3 regions of the Acetobacter sp. P5B1 genome follow, and region 1 is predicted to be linked to each of the others. Evidence: riboswitches for the same ligand, from Rfam matches in the RefSeq annotation. Region 1 holds a riboswitch; each other region holds the start of a gene.
What was found. A riboswitch is a leader RNA that binds a small molecule or an ion and turns the genes downstream of it on or off. The one in region 1 is predicted to bind cobalamin.
Positions count from the first base shown of each region.

Region 1 (5,574 bases):
GTCATGTGCCCGATGGTGACAGCGCCCAGACGGCGTCTGGCTGTGGCGGCCTCGCCCGGATTGTTGACGATAAACGGGTAGATAACCGGCAGATCCCCCGTCAGCACGGCAGGCGCGCAGGAGGCGGACAGCGCGGCGGCCTTACCGGGCAGCCATTCCAGCGTGCCGTGCGTGCCCAGATGCACCAGCGCATCCAGCCGCTGCACGCTGCGTAACCAGAGATAGAACGCAACATAGGCGTGGCAGGGTGGGCTGTCCGGGTCATGATACAGGGCTTTGCGGTCGGCCTGCCGCCCGCGGTCCGGTTGTACGGCCAGAGTCAGATGACCCAGTTCTATTGCCCGCAGGCGAAATGTGCCGTCCTGCACACACGGGTCCTGCTCCGGCTCTCCCCATGCCTGAATAACGGAGGCTAGGAAATCCGCATCCAATCCGGCTGCGAGAGCGCGATAAGTGGCGACGCAGAACAGAGGCCGGGGGGCACTTTGCGCCAGCATGGCCGCGAGCTGTTCCGGTTGGGGCAGAGGTGCTGCACCCGTCTGATACCCCTCCGCCCGCAGCAGGGTCAGGATGGAAGCCAGACTGGCGAACCCATCCAGCCCGACAGCGTGAGCCACGTGCCCGGTTTCCAGCGTGAGCCCTGCCCCCGGATAATCGGACAGGATGATACCCACCCGCTTTTGCTCGGGTGCCAGATACCGCAGGCGCGCCCATGCCAGTGCGCGGTCTGCCGTCTGGCGGATGCCGGGCAGATACGGCACACGGGCGGCGGGCAGACCGGGGGGTGCTTCTGCGCGGAAGGAAATAGGAAGGGTGGCGATACTCCCATCCAGTTCCGGCAGCACAGCCTGCATGGCGAGATCCGACCGGGAGAGACCGCGCGGGCTGCGTTCCCACACGGCCTGCGTGGCCCCCGGTTGCAGCAGTTGCAGAATGGGCACATCCGCCCCGGTGAGGGGAGAGTCCCCTTGCGGGTTTCTGGAGGAAAACAGCGTGGCGTTGAGCAGGATATCCGGTTTTGACCGCCTCAGCGCCTCAGCAACGCCTTTGGCGACGACTGGATCTTTGAGCGAGGTGACAAACAGCATCTCCACCGTGCAGCCCTGCGCCGCGAGGGTTTCGGCCAGCAGATCCAGTGCGGCAATATCCCCTACCATCAGATGCGCGCGGTAAAATACCAGCGTGGCCCGCATGACACGGCCTGACGGCAGGCGGGTGGCCTCCCGATCAATCCCGTCTGCGGCTGTGGCTTTTACAACCGGAACGCCTGTCACGGTGCGATAGAGGCCCCATTGCGGCAAAGGCTCTGGCTGCGCGCCCTCATCCGGGCCTTGTCCGGCAATACTGGCCATCAGGCGCAGGGCGTTCACCATATTGCGGGTTCCACCATGCTGAAAAAATCCGTTTAACCGATTACGGATTTCTTCAGGAACGGTGGAGAGGTCCGCCAGACGGGTATCATCCTGCATGGGGACTGAGGCACTCGTTCCCTGCCGCATGGCCTCACCGGGCAGGAGGGCCAGCGGTACCTTATGCTCCCGGCACCATGCGGCCAGTTCCTCCGCGCCATAGCGCCAGTAATCCAGACCGCCCAGCAGACGCACCACCACACAGCGGGCCTGCGCCAGTGTGGTTTCCAGATACAAATCCACCGACATGGGGTGGCGCAACCGGGCCAGACTGGTGACCTGAAGAGACGGCGGTGCCCCCTCTGCCCCGTGTTCGGCCTTTAGCCGCTCCTGCGCGTGGAGCAGGCCGAGCAGATCGCTCTCCGTAAAGGAGAGGACCACCAGATCCGCAGGCGGCAGGCCGAGGTCTTCGGCCTCATCCTGCTCATCAAGCGTCCTGTTTTCCCGAACAAGGAGGTGCATAGGGCGGTCCTGCCTGTTTAACCGGCGGTGGTTGCGGCGGCATCTGCCGCGAGGGCTGCCGTAATGGCGGCCTCATCCAGCCCCTTCTGACCGATGACCACAATGCGGCCCGTGCGGGCGTCCTGCGGGGTCAGCAGGCGGTCAAACTCATGCCGGAAGCGCGTGCCCACGCCCTGCACGGCCAGACGCATGGGTTTGCCCTGCACAGTGGCAAAGCCTTTCATGCGCAGCACGTCATACCGGGCGGCCACATCCTGCAGGAGTGTCAGGAAGCGTTCGACAGAAAGCTGCTCCGGCACGGTGACGACGAAGCTTTCAAAATCATCATGCTCATGCTCGCCATCTTCCGCATCATGGTGTGACGGGCGGGACTGAAGATCGGCCTCGGCCTCCGCACCAAGGCCCAGCAGCACGGCGGGGTCCACCTTGCCATCCTGCGCGCGGATAATACGCACCGGGCGCGGGCAGAGCTTTTTGATCTCGGCTTCCACGGCATCAAGCTGAGCGGCGTCCAGCAGGTCGGTCTTGTTCAGAACAATCAGGTCCGCTGCGTTGAGCTGGTCTTCAAACACTTCGGCCAGAGGATTGTCATGATCCAGTGAGGGATCAGCCTCGCGCTGTTTGGCGACGGCTTCCGGGTCATCCGCAAAGCGACCAGAGGCCACGGCGGGAGCGTCCAGAACCGTAATCACCCCATCCACCGTCATACGGCTGCGCACGGTGGGCCAGCCGAAGGCTTTGAGCAGCGGCTTGGGCAGCGCGAGGCCGGAGGTTTCAATCACCACATGTTCCGGCGGGTCGGCGCGGTCCAGCAGGGCTTCCATAGTGGGCAGGAAATCATCCGCCACGGTGCAGCACAGGCAGCCATTGGTGAGTTCGACAATATCGTCCTCCCGGCAGCCTTCCACGCCGCAGCCACGCAGGATTTCTCCATCAATGCCCAGAGAGCCGAATTCATTCACCACCACGGCAATGCGATGGCCCTGCGCTTTTTGCAGAATGTGCCGCAGGAGCGTGGTTTTTCCGGCCCCGAGGAAGCCGGTGATGATGGTTACGGGAACGCGGGCGGGTAAACCGGTCATGACGGCTCCTGTTCGGCTGCGGGCACACGGCCCAGAATCATATCAGAGAGTGAGGCCGGGCGGCGGGACGGCATGACCGTGCCCTTTGCCGAGGCGGCGTAAAGTTTTGCGTAAGCCAGCAGGTCTTCCGCTTTTTCCGGGCCGAGATGGCCGAGCAGCCATGTCCAGCGGCCCGGCATGGCAATGGCCGCCGTGCAGCCCCGGTCACACGCTGCCAGACAGGCAACGGGACGCAGAGTGATGGGTTGCGGGCTGGCGTCCAGCACCGTTTGCAGGCGGTCCAGCAATTGTGCGCCCGGAGGGGTCTCCATGGCGGGGCCACCGCGGCGGCACGTGGTGCAGACATGCAGCACCGGGCCTTCTGCCGCAGCAGCAGGGGATGTGGGGGGAGAGGCGGAGTGCGTAACAGACGCAGGCATAAAATTTTCCCGATCAGGCACCATTCCCTGCGGAACGGCACTTAAACGGAGTGCACAACCGGTGCTTCTGCCAAGGCAGAAGTGATGCGCGGCGCGGCGCACCCTCGCCTTCCGGGCACCCCGCCGGACACGACACCTCAGACAACCGCACGCCCCGATGGGCTTGCGGATGATGGCAGGTCTCCTGGCTTGTGTCGTGCAGGGTCTGCACGGGGGTTAACCATGCAGTCTGCGGGTCTGCCTGCCTTCCCGGCCCGGTGGGGGCCGGTGGCATGGACCTGCCCGGTTGAGGGGGCAGGCCCACAGCGGACCATGCAATCACTTACAGTTGCGGGGGCAGCGACGGCCTTGCAGCCGAAGCTGCGCACCGTTCTTCCCTTTTCATCCCTTGCGGGACACCATCATGCGGCTGAGCATCGCATAACCGGGGTATTTTTCAAGTCATGAGCGGACCGCGTTCCGCACACACCTGTTCCGCCGCCTCTTCATCCTCATGCTCGCCCAGATGCGCGGGGAAGGCATTACCGCTAAGCAGAATGACCAGCATGGAGAGCGCACAGACGCCAAGCGCCACCGGCACCAGAACGCTGACCCCATACACCGCCAGCAATTGCCCGCCGAGTGCGGAACCAAGCAGAATGCCGAGGTTACTGGTGCTGTTGATGGCCGCCCCGGCCGTATCCGCCGTGGTGGCACGGGCACGAATGGCACCGGACATCATGAACGGAATGATGGACGCATAGCCCGCGCACCACAGAGCCGCGACACCCACGCCACCCCATGCCGGCATAAACTGGCCGCCCAGCAGCCCAATCCCCAGCGAAATAGCAGCCCCCGATGCCAGCACCCCCACACGTGGCCAGCGGTCCACCATAAGGCCAGACGCCCACAGGCCGGACAGGCTGAACACCCCGATAAACAGCAGCGCCACACTGACAGAGGTTTCCGGCAGGCCATGCGCCATCAGCAGCGGGGCGATGTAGGTGTACACCACGTTATGCCCGACAAAAAACAGCGCATTGGCCGAGATTACCCACGCAAAAGCCCGGACAGACTCACGCGGCACTTTATAAGGCCCGGACGGACGCCCGGCGGGTTTGATGACGGGCGGCAGACACACCGCAATCAGCACCGTCAGGACCGCAGCCAGACCCGCCACGACCATAAGAGCGACGCGCCAGCCCGCCAGCTGGCTGATGGCCGCCGTTCCCGGCACGCCCAGCACGCCGCCCATGGAAGAGCCACCAAACACAAAAGAGATGGCCCGGCCTGTCAGTTTTTTAGGAACCAGATGGGCCGCATAGGCGGACACCATGGACATGAGCAGCGCATGCGCGCCGCCGCCAATCGCGCGGCCAAAACACACGATGCCAAAGGTGGGCGCAAAGGCTGAAATCAGGTTGGAAACCACATACCCCGAAAGGGCGATAAGCAGCAGACGTTTGCGCTCGACGCGCGCGGTCAGCACCGTCAGCGGGACAGCGGCCACCGTGACAATAAGCGCATAGGCGCTGACAGCAAGCCCGGCGCGGCCTGTGCTGATGTTAAAAGCGCGCGCCATATCCAGCAGAAGCCCAACGGGAGCAAGCTCACTGGTGATAGCCGTAAAGGTTGCCGCGCACAGCGCGACAAGGCCGATCCGTGTTGAAACAGAAAGCGTGCTGAACACTGTTTTCACCCTTGCTCAAAGCGTTCGTCAAAGGGCGGTGTCCATATCGTATTTTTTCTAAAAATCTTCCCCTAAAAAACCGCTGCAACAATTCGTGAACAGGAGAGTGAGGTTGGCGGGTTTTACGAAACCCGCTCCTGCTCAGATCGGCCACGCCAGCAGCCGCGGAAAAGCTGGGGAAATGCCCCACAGGCCGCATGCCGGAGGGCGCACCTGCCCCATGCCAGCCACCGGGTGGGAAGGAAGACAATTTTGTGACGGGAGGGGGTGAGGCGGGAGGAAGAGAGCAACCGGGCAGTCCCCTGCCCTCCTCCCAACCCGAATCAGGGGCCGGACCCTTGAAGAATGGTCCGGCCTGTCTTGAGGTTACCTTATTTGCCTTTGGCCAGTGGATTGACCACCGGGGTATCTTTCCGCAGACTTTTGACCAGTTCCGGCGTCACCTGATGGTCGCCGGTGCCGAATGTGGCCGTGATGTAGTTTGTCAGGGCCGCAATTTCCGCATCGCTCAGACGCTGGACGTTGGACTGACC
Region 1 covers NZ_JACRVS010000022.1:10,868-16,441, forward strand. The annotation lists gene cobN (cobaltochelatase subunit CobN) at 1-1,871, opposite strand, end outside; gene cobW (cobalamin biosynthesis protein CobW) at 1,889-2,953, opposite strand; gene KP703_RS12070 (DUF1636 domain-containing protein) at 2,950-3,372, opposite strand; cobalamin riboswitch at 3,529-3,790, opposite strand; gene KP703_RS12075 (MFS transporter) at 3,809-5,041, opposite strand; gene KP703_RS12080 (cytochrome c) at 5,413-5,574, opposite strand, start outside.

Region 2 (5,574 bases), on a different contig from region 1:
GCTGGCATATCAGTCCAGGTAATGCCGCCCATGGCATTAATGCCCTTGCGGCGCATCATGATGGCGAAGAAAAATTTATCCGCAGCATTCTTATCCGGCATGGCCACTGTGCGACCCACAAGCTGGTCCAGCCGGGTGATGTTTGCCCCCCGCCGCACCAGCAGGCGGAACGTGCCGGGCTGAATGCCCAGTATGAGGCTGGCAGGCAGACCGCCATACAGACGAGGGAGCCAGGTTAACGCAGGCGCGACGGCATAGTCCGCTTTACCGGCCGCCAACGCATCCAGTGCCTCATTCCCATTTTGCGGGGTGGAAACGCTTTCCACATCCAGACTGTAGCGGGCAAAAAACCCCTTCTGATACGCCACGGCCAGCACCGGGGCTGTGTCCGAGTGCGGCCAGATCAGCTTGAGTTTGCGATACTGGCCATCCGGCTGCTTGCGTGGTGGCCGATTATGCGCGTGGTGTTCAAACGCACCCACGGCTCCCGCTATGGCCAGCCCGGCAAGGCTGGTCAGAACAATTCGGCGGCGGAAGGCCGGGTCGGAGGAAGGTCCTTGTGCGCTCATGCTTCTTTCTTACCACGCGGGGTTTTCAGCGTCGTCTGCTCATAAAAACATGCAACACAAAAAAAATGAAAAAAGGGGGTTTACGGCACCCCCGGATCACGGTTATACGATGCCTCGCTGATCCCGAATAGCTCAGTTGGTAGAGCAAGCGACTGTTAATCGCTGGGTCGTAGGTTCGAGTCCTACTTCGGGAGCCAGCCTTTCTTCTTAAAATTCAAAATAGATTTTTACGCTGTAAGCTATGGCATTTTGCTATGCAGTTTGCGTCGAGAGGTCTGTTGTTCTGATTCCAGTGGAACGCGTTCTGGCTGACCGTTTCAGTCCCAGACTGCTGCGCTCTTCATGCTTCCCAAAAAATCCGTTCAAAGCATCCGTCATGGCAAATCCGCTGTGGGCGGCGCTATGTGTTTATGAAACCAGAAAGGCTGCTCTTTTCCGTTTCACCCGGAAGAAAGCAGCCTTTTTGTCAGCCTCAGCGCAGAGCGGCGATGCCGGTCAGTTCCACGCGCCAGTCCGGGTTGGCGAGTTTGGCTTCCACGGTGGCGCGGGCAGGTTTGTTGTCACGGTCCAGCCAGGCATCCCATGCCCGGTTCATGCCCGCCATGTCGTTCATATCTGCCAGAAAAATCTGCACGGAGAGCAGGCGGCTTTTATCTGTGCCCGCTTTGGCCAATAGGGCATCAACCTGCCGCAGAATGTCCGCCATCTGCCCTTCTGCATCCGCAGAGGCATCATCTGCGACCTGGCCGGCCAGATGCACCAGTCCGTTATAAATTACTGCGCCTGTCAGGCGTTCTTCGGGGTCAAGGCGTGTAATCGTCATGGGGTTTTCCCTGTGTGTGCAAAATGGTTTCAGACCACCGGCATGTTATCAATCAGCCGGACATCGCCCAGACTGGCGGCGACAAAAAGTCGCGAACCGACCTCAGCCTTTTCAACAGTGCCAAGTGATTTTTCAGAGCGCAGATCCAGATAGTGCACGGTAAAACCCGCATCTTTCAGGGTCTGTGTGCAGTGTTCCAGAGCGGCGGTAACAGGCTGGCCAGCTTTCAGAGCCGCAAGGCAGTCCATCAGAGCCTTCGGCAGATGGCTGGCTTGTTCCCGCTGGGCCGGGGTGAGGCGTTTATTCCGTGAGGATAAAGCCAGATGATCCGCTTCCCGCACGGTGGGAACCGGCAGGATAGTGAGAGGCAGGTCGAGATCCGTCACCACCCGACGGATAATGCAGAGCTGCTGGAAATCTTTTTCCCCAAAAGCCGCGATGTCGGCACGGGTTTGCATGAACAGCTTGGTGACAACTGTTGCAACGCCATCAAAATGGCCGGGCCGGTCTCCGCCGCACAGCATCCGGTCAGGGCCGGACACGCTGATACGGGTGCAAAAGCCGGGCGGGTAGATCTGCGTTTCATCCGGGGCGTACAGAACGTCCACCACGCCGGTTTCTGCCAGAAGCGCTTCGTCGGCCTCCAGACCGCGGGGGTAAAGCTGGAAATCATCCGGGTTGTTGAACTGGATCGGGTTGACGAAGATCGTCACAATCCGGCGGGTGGCTTTGCCGTCCAGTGCGCGCACCAGCGTCAGATGGCCTTCGTGCAAAGACCCCATGGTGGGCACCAGCCCGATTGTTTCACCCTCATGGTGCCACTGCGTGACAATTTCGGCCAGTTCGTGTCTGGTTCTCACAAGCTTCATGACGCATCCCGGTTTGCGATAAAAGGGAAGGACAGCCGCCCGCACGGTTTATGCACGAGAAAACCGAGGAGGGCGGCTGTCCGGCCTGCGCCCGTCTTACTGTGTTTTCAGGAACGGTTCCAGCAGCACCCGGTCCGCAGCGCTCAACCGGCTGGCGGCAGTGCTGGCCTGATGCCAGTATGGATAAAGCAGGGGCGGCAGGCTGGCCTGATTGAGGCGGCTCAACTGGTCTTCCGACAGCACCAGTTCGGCAGCTTTCAGGTTGTCTTTTAGCTGGTCTTCCGTGCGCGCGCCGATAATGACGGACGTAATAGCCGGCCGGTGCATGGTCCATGCCAGAGCGATCTGGGCGGCGGATACGCCATGCTCTTCGCCAACAGCAATCAGCACTTCGACAATATCGAACAGCTTTTCCTTGTCATGCACCGGCGGTTCACCAAAATCTTCAAGCTGGCGGCCCTGCGGGGTGGGCTGGTTACGGCGATACTTGCCGGACAGCAGGCCACCTGCCAGCGGACTCCAGACCTGCACCCCAAGCCCCTGATCAACAGCGGCGGGCAGTAGTTCATACTCCGCATCCCGCGCCTGCAGGGAGTAATAAATCTGCTGGGAGACAGGGGCAATCAGCCGGTTCCGTTCAGCGACGGAAAGCGTTTTCATCACCTGCCATGCGGAGAAATTGGAAACGCCTGCATAGCGGATTTTGCCCGCACGGGTCAGGGTATCCAGCGCTTCCAGCGTTTCATCCAGTGGGGTAAGGCCGTCCCATTCATGCAGATAGTACAGATCAATATGGTCCCGGCCCAGACGCTTCAGGCTGGCTTCACACGCGGCAATCAGATGCAGGCGGGAAGAGCCTTCCCCATTCGGACCGTCCTGCATGCGAAAGCGGGCTTTGGTCGTCACCAGAGTTTCCTGCGAGCGACCTTTCAGGGCTTCTCCCAGAATGGTTTCAGACTCTCCGGTGGAATAGACGTCTGCTGTATCAAACATGTTGATGCCAGCATCCAGACACAGGTCAATCAGGCGGCGGGCCCCCGCTGTATCGGTATTGCCGGTTTTGGCAAAAGAGCCTTTGCCCCCGAATGTCATGGTGCCAAGGGTAAAGGCGGAAATACGCAGGCCGGACCGACCGAGCTGGCGATACTGCATCATTCTGTTCTCCGTGCGTGTGGCGGGTAAGGTATGAGCCCCTTGAGAGCTGACGGCTCAGGGCCTTTGTTTCAAGAGTGCAGGGCTGCGTACACAGTGTTTTGACATCTCCCGGAGAGCCTGCTTAACAGGACGCGATGGTTCCCGCTTTGGGATGAAAAGGGAAGTACGGTGAGAACTCCGCTGTTTCTTGGCCGTCGCTGCCCCCGCAACTGTATGTGACATCAGGCTTGTTCCAGCACTCTGCCACAGGGTGTTGTACCACTGGAGACCTCTCCGGGAAGGTATGGAACGAGTGAGAAGCCCCCGGAAAACCGGTGGTTTTGTGTCATCAGCCAGGAGACCTGCCATCTGATTTCTGGAGTGTCATGCCTGGCGGGGTGTCCAGTGCGTGATGGCGCGTTGCGATGCGCGCTACCGTCTGGCTTGTCCGGGCGGCCTTGGAACTGCACCCCCATGCCGCTTTGTGCGGTGTGTTGCCTGAAGGGTGTTCATGTCGGCCGCATTTTCTGCACCTGTGGTCAAAGGATGGTGTCCCGGCCTGTTTGCGCCCATGCAGGCGGCGGACGGCTGGCTGGTGCGCGTGCGTCCGCCTCTGGGCCGGATGACAGCAGCGCAGGCCCATCTGCTGGCAGATGTTGCGGAACAGGACGGCAATGGACAGATCAGCCTGACCAACCGGGGCAACGTGCAACTGCGCGGCTTTAGTCTGGAAGCAGCGCACGCTTTCCCGCAGCGTATGATTGCGGCTGGTCTGGGACAGGCTGACCCGGAAACCGAGCGACGCCTTGCTCTTCAGGTTTCTCCTCTGGCGGGGATAGATCCTGCCTGTGCGACAGAGACTATGCTGTGTGCTGACGCTCTACGGAGCGGCTTGATAGACCATCCGTCTCTTTCTGCCCTGCCTGATAAATTTGGTTTTTGCGTTGATGGCGGCGGATTTTTCCCGACAGGATCTCTGCGTGCCGATATTATGCTTCAGGCTGTTGAAAGCACGGCATCCTCAGAGGCTGGCTGGCGCGTGGTGTGTGGGAGTAGCTGCTCAGAGCCGCAGACCGTGCATGAGGGCGTGCAGATAGCCCTTGCTCTGGCGGAGGCTTTTGTAAAACGCGGTGAAACGCAGCGGCCTCTTCGCGAGCCAGCTATCGGGAAACAGCTGTTTGCAGAAATTGGACTTAGGGGCGTGTCAGCCGCCGGGGCAGAAATGCAGAACGGAAGCCTTCTTGCCGCGCGGGCAGGCCATCTGACAGGCTCAGCTTATGCTGCCGTAGCGCCGCTAGGGCGTCTGACGGCTACAACGCTTCGCGCCTGTGCGCACGTTGCGCAGCAAGGAGATGGCGTGTTGCGGATGACGGCATGGTCTGGGCTTGTTTTTGCCGGTCTGAAAAAAAATCCTGAAATTTCTGGAATGATCACGCACCCTGATGATGCACGCCTGCGCGTTTATGCCTGCATTGGCGCGCCGGGATGTGCGCAGGCTGCTGGAGATGTGGGGCGCGATGCGCTGGTCCTTGCGCCGTTCCTGCCGGATAAAGCCGATCTGCATGTATCGGGCTGTCGTAAGGGCTGTGCGCATCCCGGTGCCGCAACGGTCACGCTGGTTGCCGGGAGTGAGGGCTATGGCATGGTGCTGCAGGGCACGGCCAGCGATGAGCCGATTTGTATTCTGCCAAAAACTGAAGATGTAAGAGCTTTTTTGCAGGCTCTGCCTAAAGGAGACGTTTGAATATGCAGGCTTATGATTATATTCGGGATGGAGCCGCTATTTATAAACGCTCCTTTGCCACCATCCGGGCAGAAGCGGACCTGCGCGGCTTTTCGCCTGAGCAGGCGCAAATCGTCGTCCGGATCATTCATGCATGCGGCATGGTGGATGTGGCGCAGTCTGTGGCGATGACGGAGGATTTCGTCTCTTCAGCAAGAGCATCCCTTAAAAAATCCTGTGCTATTCTTTGTGATTCCGAGATGGTCGCGCATGGTATTACCCGTGCCCGTCTGCCTGCGGAGAATGAGGTCGTGTGTACCCTGCGGGATACCCGCACACCGGAACTGGCTAAGGAGATTGGCAATACGCGCTCCGCTGCCGCGCTGGATTTGTGGGGGGAGAAACTGGCCGGGGCCGTGGTAGCAATCGGTAATGCCCCCACGGCGTTGTTCCACT
Region 2 covers NZ_JACRVS010000007.1:86,144-91,717, reverse strand. The annotation lists gene KP703_RS06230 (ABC transporter substrate-binding protein) at 1-569, opposite strand, end outside; tRNA gene KP703_RS06225 (tRNA-Asn) at 691-766, shown strand; gene KP703_RS06220 (RidA family protein) at 1,042-1,392, opposite strand; gene panC (pantoate--beta-alanine ligase) at 1,422-2,261, opposite strand; gene KP703_RS06210 (aldo/keto reductase) at 2,358-3,413, opposite strand; cobalamin riboswitch at 3,535-3,780, shown strand; gene cobG (precorrin-3B synthase) at 3,907-5,139, shown strand; gene KP703_RS06200 (precorrin-8X methylmutase) at 5,142-5,574, shown strand, end outside.
Region 2: another riboswitch for cobalamin. It lies ahead of cobG (precorrin-3B synthase); the one in region 1 lies ahead of KP703_RS12070 (DUF1636 domain-containing protein).

Region 3 (5,574 bases), on a different contig from region 1:
CTCACCATTCGGATATTTCTGGGTATGCAGGTTCAGGTAAATACGCCCATCCAGCAAATCCCGCTCCGTCTCCGTGCTCAGCATCACACTGCCACTCAGCGGGCTTTTATACGGGCCGTGCACCGTCACTTCCGGCGGCCCATCCTTGCCGGGCAGGGCAGGGCCGTGCAGATGCGCAATCGTCACCGGGCCACTCAGCCCGTCCCATGTCACGGTATAGCGCAGCACATGCGCCCCGGCGTAATAGAGCGCCACCACATTCCCGTGCACCTGCGCAGGCGCACCATGCTCGGGTGCCAGGGTGCCAGAAAACAGCATGCTACGCTGGGCCTGTGCCGGGGCGATGAACGCTCCTGCCGCCAGCAGGCCAGCAGCCAGCGCCATACTCAAAACCGGTTTGCGGGGCAGGGTCATCACGGCAGGGTCCTCATCACGTCAGAAAGCACGCTGCATCCGGAACGCCGGATGCCATCACCTGCCTGAAACGCTCAGGATAAAAGGCCGTTGCCTCCGCTCACAGAATGTGAACGGTTATTCAAAATCCCGTATCACGCCCTCATGGTCCAGCGGGCGGTCTGGTGTGCGGCTAAAATGCACACGCGGCTGCGTGCCATCCGCCTTTATTTTCTGGCGCAACGTGGCCAGCCAGCGTTCCGTCGCGGCCTCCCGCTGCACAGAGGAAGAGGAAATTTCTGGTCCGGGACGGGAAGACTGAGGCATCATCTTGCTCACAAGCAGAAGGATTTCACGCCTCCTTCCTACACCGGCCAGCCCCTGCCAGCACGTGACGTTTTTTTGAAATCAAGGCACCCATACCCTTGACCCACCCAAAGCCCATCCCCTACCTCTGCGACTGTCGAAGGTCTCGCGCAAGCGAGTGAAAAGGGAACGCTGAAGGATCCGGCTGGGCATACAGGTCCGGGGTTCAGGCAGCGGCTGCCCCCGCAACTGTAAACGGTGCGCTGATGCATCACGCCACTGGCCCCATAACGGCTGGGAAGGCGCGTCAGACAATCCCCGTGAGCCAGGAGACCTGCCTTCGTCGCTCAGTCATGATAGCCGGACGGGGTGAGCCGGATATCGGGGAACAGTTATGGGTCACGTTGTGTCTCCGCGTCCTGTCCGGCGCGGACGCTCTCCGTTTATCGTCGCGCTCCTCTGCGCCTCTGCCTTCACCGCAGCACACGCCGCACCGTCTGCCAAACCCACGCCATCCAAAGATGCAGCCCGCCGGGCCTCCCCGGTCACGCCTCCCATCACGCCGGCAGGGTCCCCCCAAAAACTCCTCGGCCACAAAACAACCGAGGCCCACGGGGAAGAGCATCTTCAGGTCATCGCCTCACATACAGATCCCATGGGCCGCGCGCTCACGGCCAGTCAGGGCAGCATTACCGCCAAGGAACTCCGCCTGCGCCCGGTTTACCGAGTGGGGCAGTTGCTGGAATCTGTCCCCGGTCTGGTCGTCACCGCGCATTCGGGCGAGGGCAAGGCCAACCAGTATCTTCTCCGCGGCTTCAATCTGGACCACGGCACAGACCTTGCCAGTTTTGTGGATGATATCCCGGTTAATGAACCCACCCACGCCCACGGGCAGGGCTATACGGATGTCAATTTCCTCATGCCGGAACTCGCACAGGGCATCGATTACACCAAAGGCCCATTTTACGCGGATGTCGGGGATTTCGGCGTCGTCGGGTCCGACCATATCCGCTTAACGGATGACCTGCGCGGGCAGGCTTCTGGCAGTCTCGGCACACTGGGCGACGAACATGCGTTTATTGGCGATACGGCGCACTTCAAAAATGGCGATAAACTGCTTGGTGCTTTCTCAATAGACCACCTCAATGGCCCGTGGGCGCATCCGGACAACTTCCGGGGCATCAAATCCGCCGCGCGCTACACCCACACCACAGAACACACCAAATTCAACCTGACCGGCCTGTATTACCGAGGCCAATGGAACAACACGACCGACCAGCCTCTGGAGGCCTACCAGAAAGGCCTCATCAGCCGTTACGGCTCTCTGGACCCAAGTGACGGCGGCTATTCCGAACGGTTCAGCGTTTCCGCGCATCATATTCTGCATAACGATAACTGGCAGCTCAAAACATCGCTTTACGTCGTGCATAGCCGCCTGACTCTATGGAACGATTTTAGCCATTATCTGAACGACCCCATCAATGGCGATCAGGAACAGCAGGACGAAACCCGCACCACCTTTGGCGGCACATCGGCATACCAGCGGCATGACACCTTCCTGCACCGCGCTACAGACACCACTTTTGGCGTACAAGGCCGCTGGGACAGCATTTATATCGACCGCCGCCATACCCGCCAGCGCAAAGTCCTGCCCGACTGCCCGGATAGCAGCGTGCCCACCGGCCAGTATGTCTGTAATGGGGATAACGTCTCACAAGGCAATGTCGGTCTGTTCGGCCAGAACATCACCCACTGGCTGCCCTGGCTGCGTACCGTTGTCGGCCTGCGTGGGGATTATTACGGAGGCTCAGATCACAGCCTCGTTTCCGGTTATAGGGGCCGTGTGCATCAGTGGCTTTTTCAGCCCAAAGGCAGCCTGATTTTCGGCCCGTGGTATAAAACGGAATTTTATATCAGCGCAGGGCAGGGCTACCATTCTAACGATATCCGCGCCGTCCTCGGCACCGTGCCGACTGATGGCATTGCCAACGGTGCCATCGCCACCCCGTTCATGACCCGTGCCACCAGTGAGGAACTGGGCGTCCGCACCAACATCATCCCAAAACTGAACCTGCAGGCCGCCTTTTTCCGTATCGATTTCAGTTCAGAACTCACTTACGACGCGGATGAAGGCGTCAACGATGCCGGCGCCCCCAGCCGCCGGCAGGGGTTTGAACTCTCCGGCCAGTATCACCCGCTGCCCTGGCTGGAACTTAACGCAGATATTGCCTCCACCCACGCCCGCTATTTCACGGGTAATCCCGGCCTTTATGGCCTGCCGGGGCTGTATGTGGCCAACGCCCCCAACTTTATCGGCTCCTTCGGCCTGCTGGCCGACCACCCCAGCGGCTTCTTCGGCGGTGTGCAGTTCCGCTGGCTCGGCTCCTACCCGTTAATCGAGGATAACTCCCTGCGCTCCCACGGCTATAAGGAAGTGAACATGGATGTCGGCTACCACATCACAAAATACCTTCAGGTGCAGGCCAGCATTTACAACCTGACCAACACCCACGCCTCCGCCTCCCAATACGCCTACGACTACCGCCTCACCCCCACATCCCCCGTCGAAACCGGCTCCACCTACCACCCCTTGGAACCCCGCTCCGCCCGCTTCTCCGTCACGGCGAATTTCTGAAAATCATGTAACCGATCTAGGGAAAATACGAGGAAAGTCCTATTGGTTGCATTCCAAAAGGGGAGGGCGAATCTCGCTACCAGCGATAAGCCAGCGTCACAAACATGGCGCGTCCCGGAGCCCACGCACAGGCAACATTGCGCGTGCAGATGGCAACATAGCGGCTGTTGGCAATGTTTGTGCCGTTGAGCTGGACTGACGCCCGTTTGTAATCAATATGAGCCACCACATCGCCTACCAGCTGGCTGGGCACAGAAAATGTTTCAGGCAACGCCCCCGCCGTGTTCCCTGTATAGCGCAGGCCCCCTCCCACGCCGGCCACAAGATCACGCCAAATATGAAAATCCTTTTTCAGGAAAACAGACGCCATGTGAGAGGGTACTGCCACCGGACGCTGGCCAATTTGTGCGGTAGTTGTGGATTTTGTGATTTTTGGGTCCTGATAGGTAAAGGACGCAATAAAACTGATGTTCCACGGCAGGCGTCCCATGCCTTCAAACTCAAACCCTCTGGTCCGTTGTTCACCGGCCTGAATATCATAGGTTGAATCAACAGGGTCAGGTGTCAGAATATTGGTCTCAACAAGATCAAAAAAATCCGCTGTCAGCATAAAATGGTCACCCCATGGCATTTTTTGGGATGGCTTATATTTCAGACCCGCTTCAATCTGCCGCCCTTTTGTCGGCAGGAAAGCCGTATTCAGGCGCGTTGTGCCCACCTGCGGCTGGAATGATGTCGCATAGGACACATAGGGCGACAGACCATAAGGTGCGGAATAGAGCAGGCCAGCACGGCCCGTAAACGCGTTGTTGTTTTGCGGTGTGCGCTGAGCCGTCAGGTTATCCACCGTCATGCTTTCGGTAAAATCTCCACGCCCGGACAGGGTTAAATGGAAATTCTTCCAGTCGGCCTGCTCCTGCGCGTAAATACCGGTCTGGCTTTCTGTCTCGTTCGTGTTGGTCGTTGTGCCATAGGTCGGCCAGGTAATGGCGCGGTAAACCGGCGCATAAAGATCGAGTGAGGGCGCTGTGTTCTGGCCGCGACGGTTCGCCAGAAAATCACTGCGGAAATCAACACCAACCAGAAGTTCATGCTTAACAGGCCCGGTTTTCAGCTTGAGGTCAGACCGGGTATCCAGCGTCACATTATTATAATTAGCTGATTGCAGCAGGGCGCGTCGCGTAATGGTTCGCTGATCACTGGAAAGAGCCTGCGTTGTCACAAAGCGATAATCCAGATCCAGATGGGCGTAGCGCATATTCTGGGTCATGGTCCAGTTAGGCAGAATTTTGCGGGAAAAACTGTATCCAACAGCCGCCTGTCGTTTGGAATAAACGTCGTAATCTGCATCGCTTGACAGAAAATCACGGGCAATCCGGCCATAGCGTGTTGCCGTCAGGGTTCCGGCTGCCGGCAGGAACTGCGCCGTGGAACCTGCATCCAGTTGTTCAAAACTGGCGAGAAGAGTCAAATCCGTCTTGTCATCAGGCTCCCACCTTAAGGACGGTGCCACATAAATCTCGTTGTTTTTGATATTTTTGGCATAGGTATCTGATTTTCGGATCAGCCCGTTAAAGCGCCACATCAGTGTTTTGGAGGCATTGAGCGCTCCCCCAATATCGGCAGCGCCCTGCACACGACTATAAGCCCCCGTCTGGAAATTAATCTCATTTTTCTGTCCTGCATTCGGGCGCTTGCTCACGGCATTTATAATACCGCCAAGCTGCCCGGACCCATACAGAGCGGATGTTGCACCGCGCAGAACATCCATTTCCTCCAGCCCCCAGGGTTCAATGCTGAACGACTGTGATGAGGCCGCATCCGGCGTGCGTGTGCCATCCAGATAAATGTCGGGTGAGAAGCCCCGGATCGTTCCAAAATACCCTCTGGGGTCATCCTTGGACCCATAATCGGATACCCCCGCAGAATACCGCACAGCATCCGAAACGCTGCGGGAATTCAGAATAGCCATCCGTTCCTGCGTAATGACCGTAATGTTCTGAGGCGTCTGCTCAAGCGGCGTGTCTGTTTTGGTGGCGGCAAAGCCACTCCGCGCCAGCAAACCATGCCGTGAGGCCGAGACATCAATGGTCTCTTTTGTATCGGCTTTTTTCTCCCGAGAATGCCGCCGTGCGGAAAGGGCTTTCTCATCCTGCTCAGGGCTCTGGACCGAGGGCAAGGCGGGGGCTGGGGCAGCAAAAGCCTGAGCTGCACAAAACAGCAATGCAGGCTGCGTGAAG
Region 3 covers NZ_JACRVS010000032.1:23,559-29,132, forward strand. The annotation lists gene KP703_RS13585 (CHRD domain-containing protein) at 1-414, opposite strand, end outside; gene KP703_RS13590 (hypothetical protein) at 532-720, opposite strand; cobalamin riboswitch at 844-1,056, shown strand; gene KP703_RS13595 (TonB-dependent receptor) at 1,106-3,334, shown strand; gene KP703_RS13600 (TonB-dependent siderophore receptor) at 3,411-5,574, opposite strand, start outside.
Region 3: another riboswitch for cobalamin. It lies ahead of KP703_RS13595 (TonB-dependent receptor); the one in region 1 lies ahead of KP703_RS12070 (DUF1636 domain-containing protein).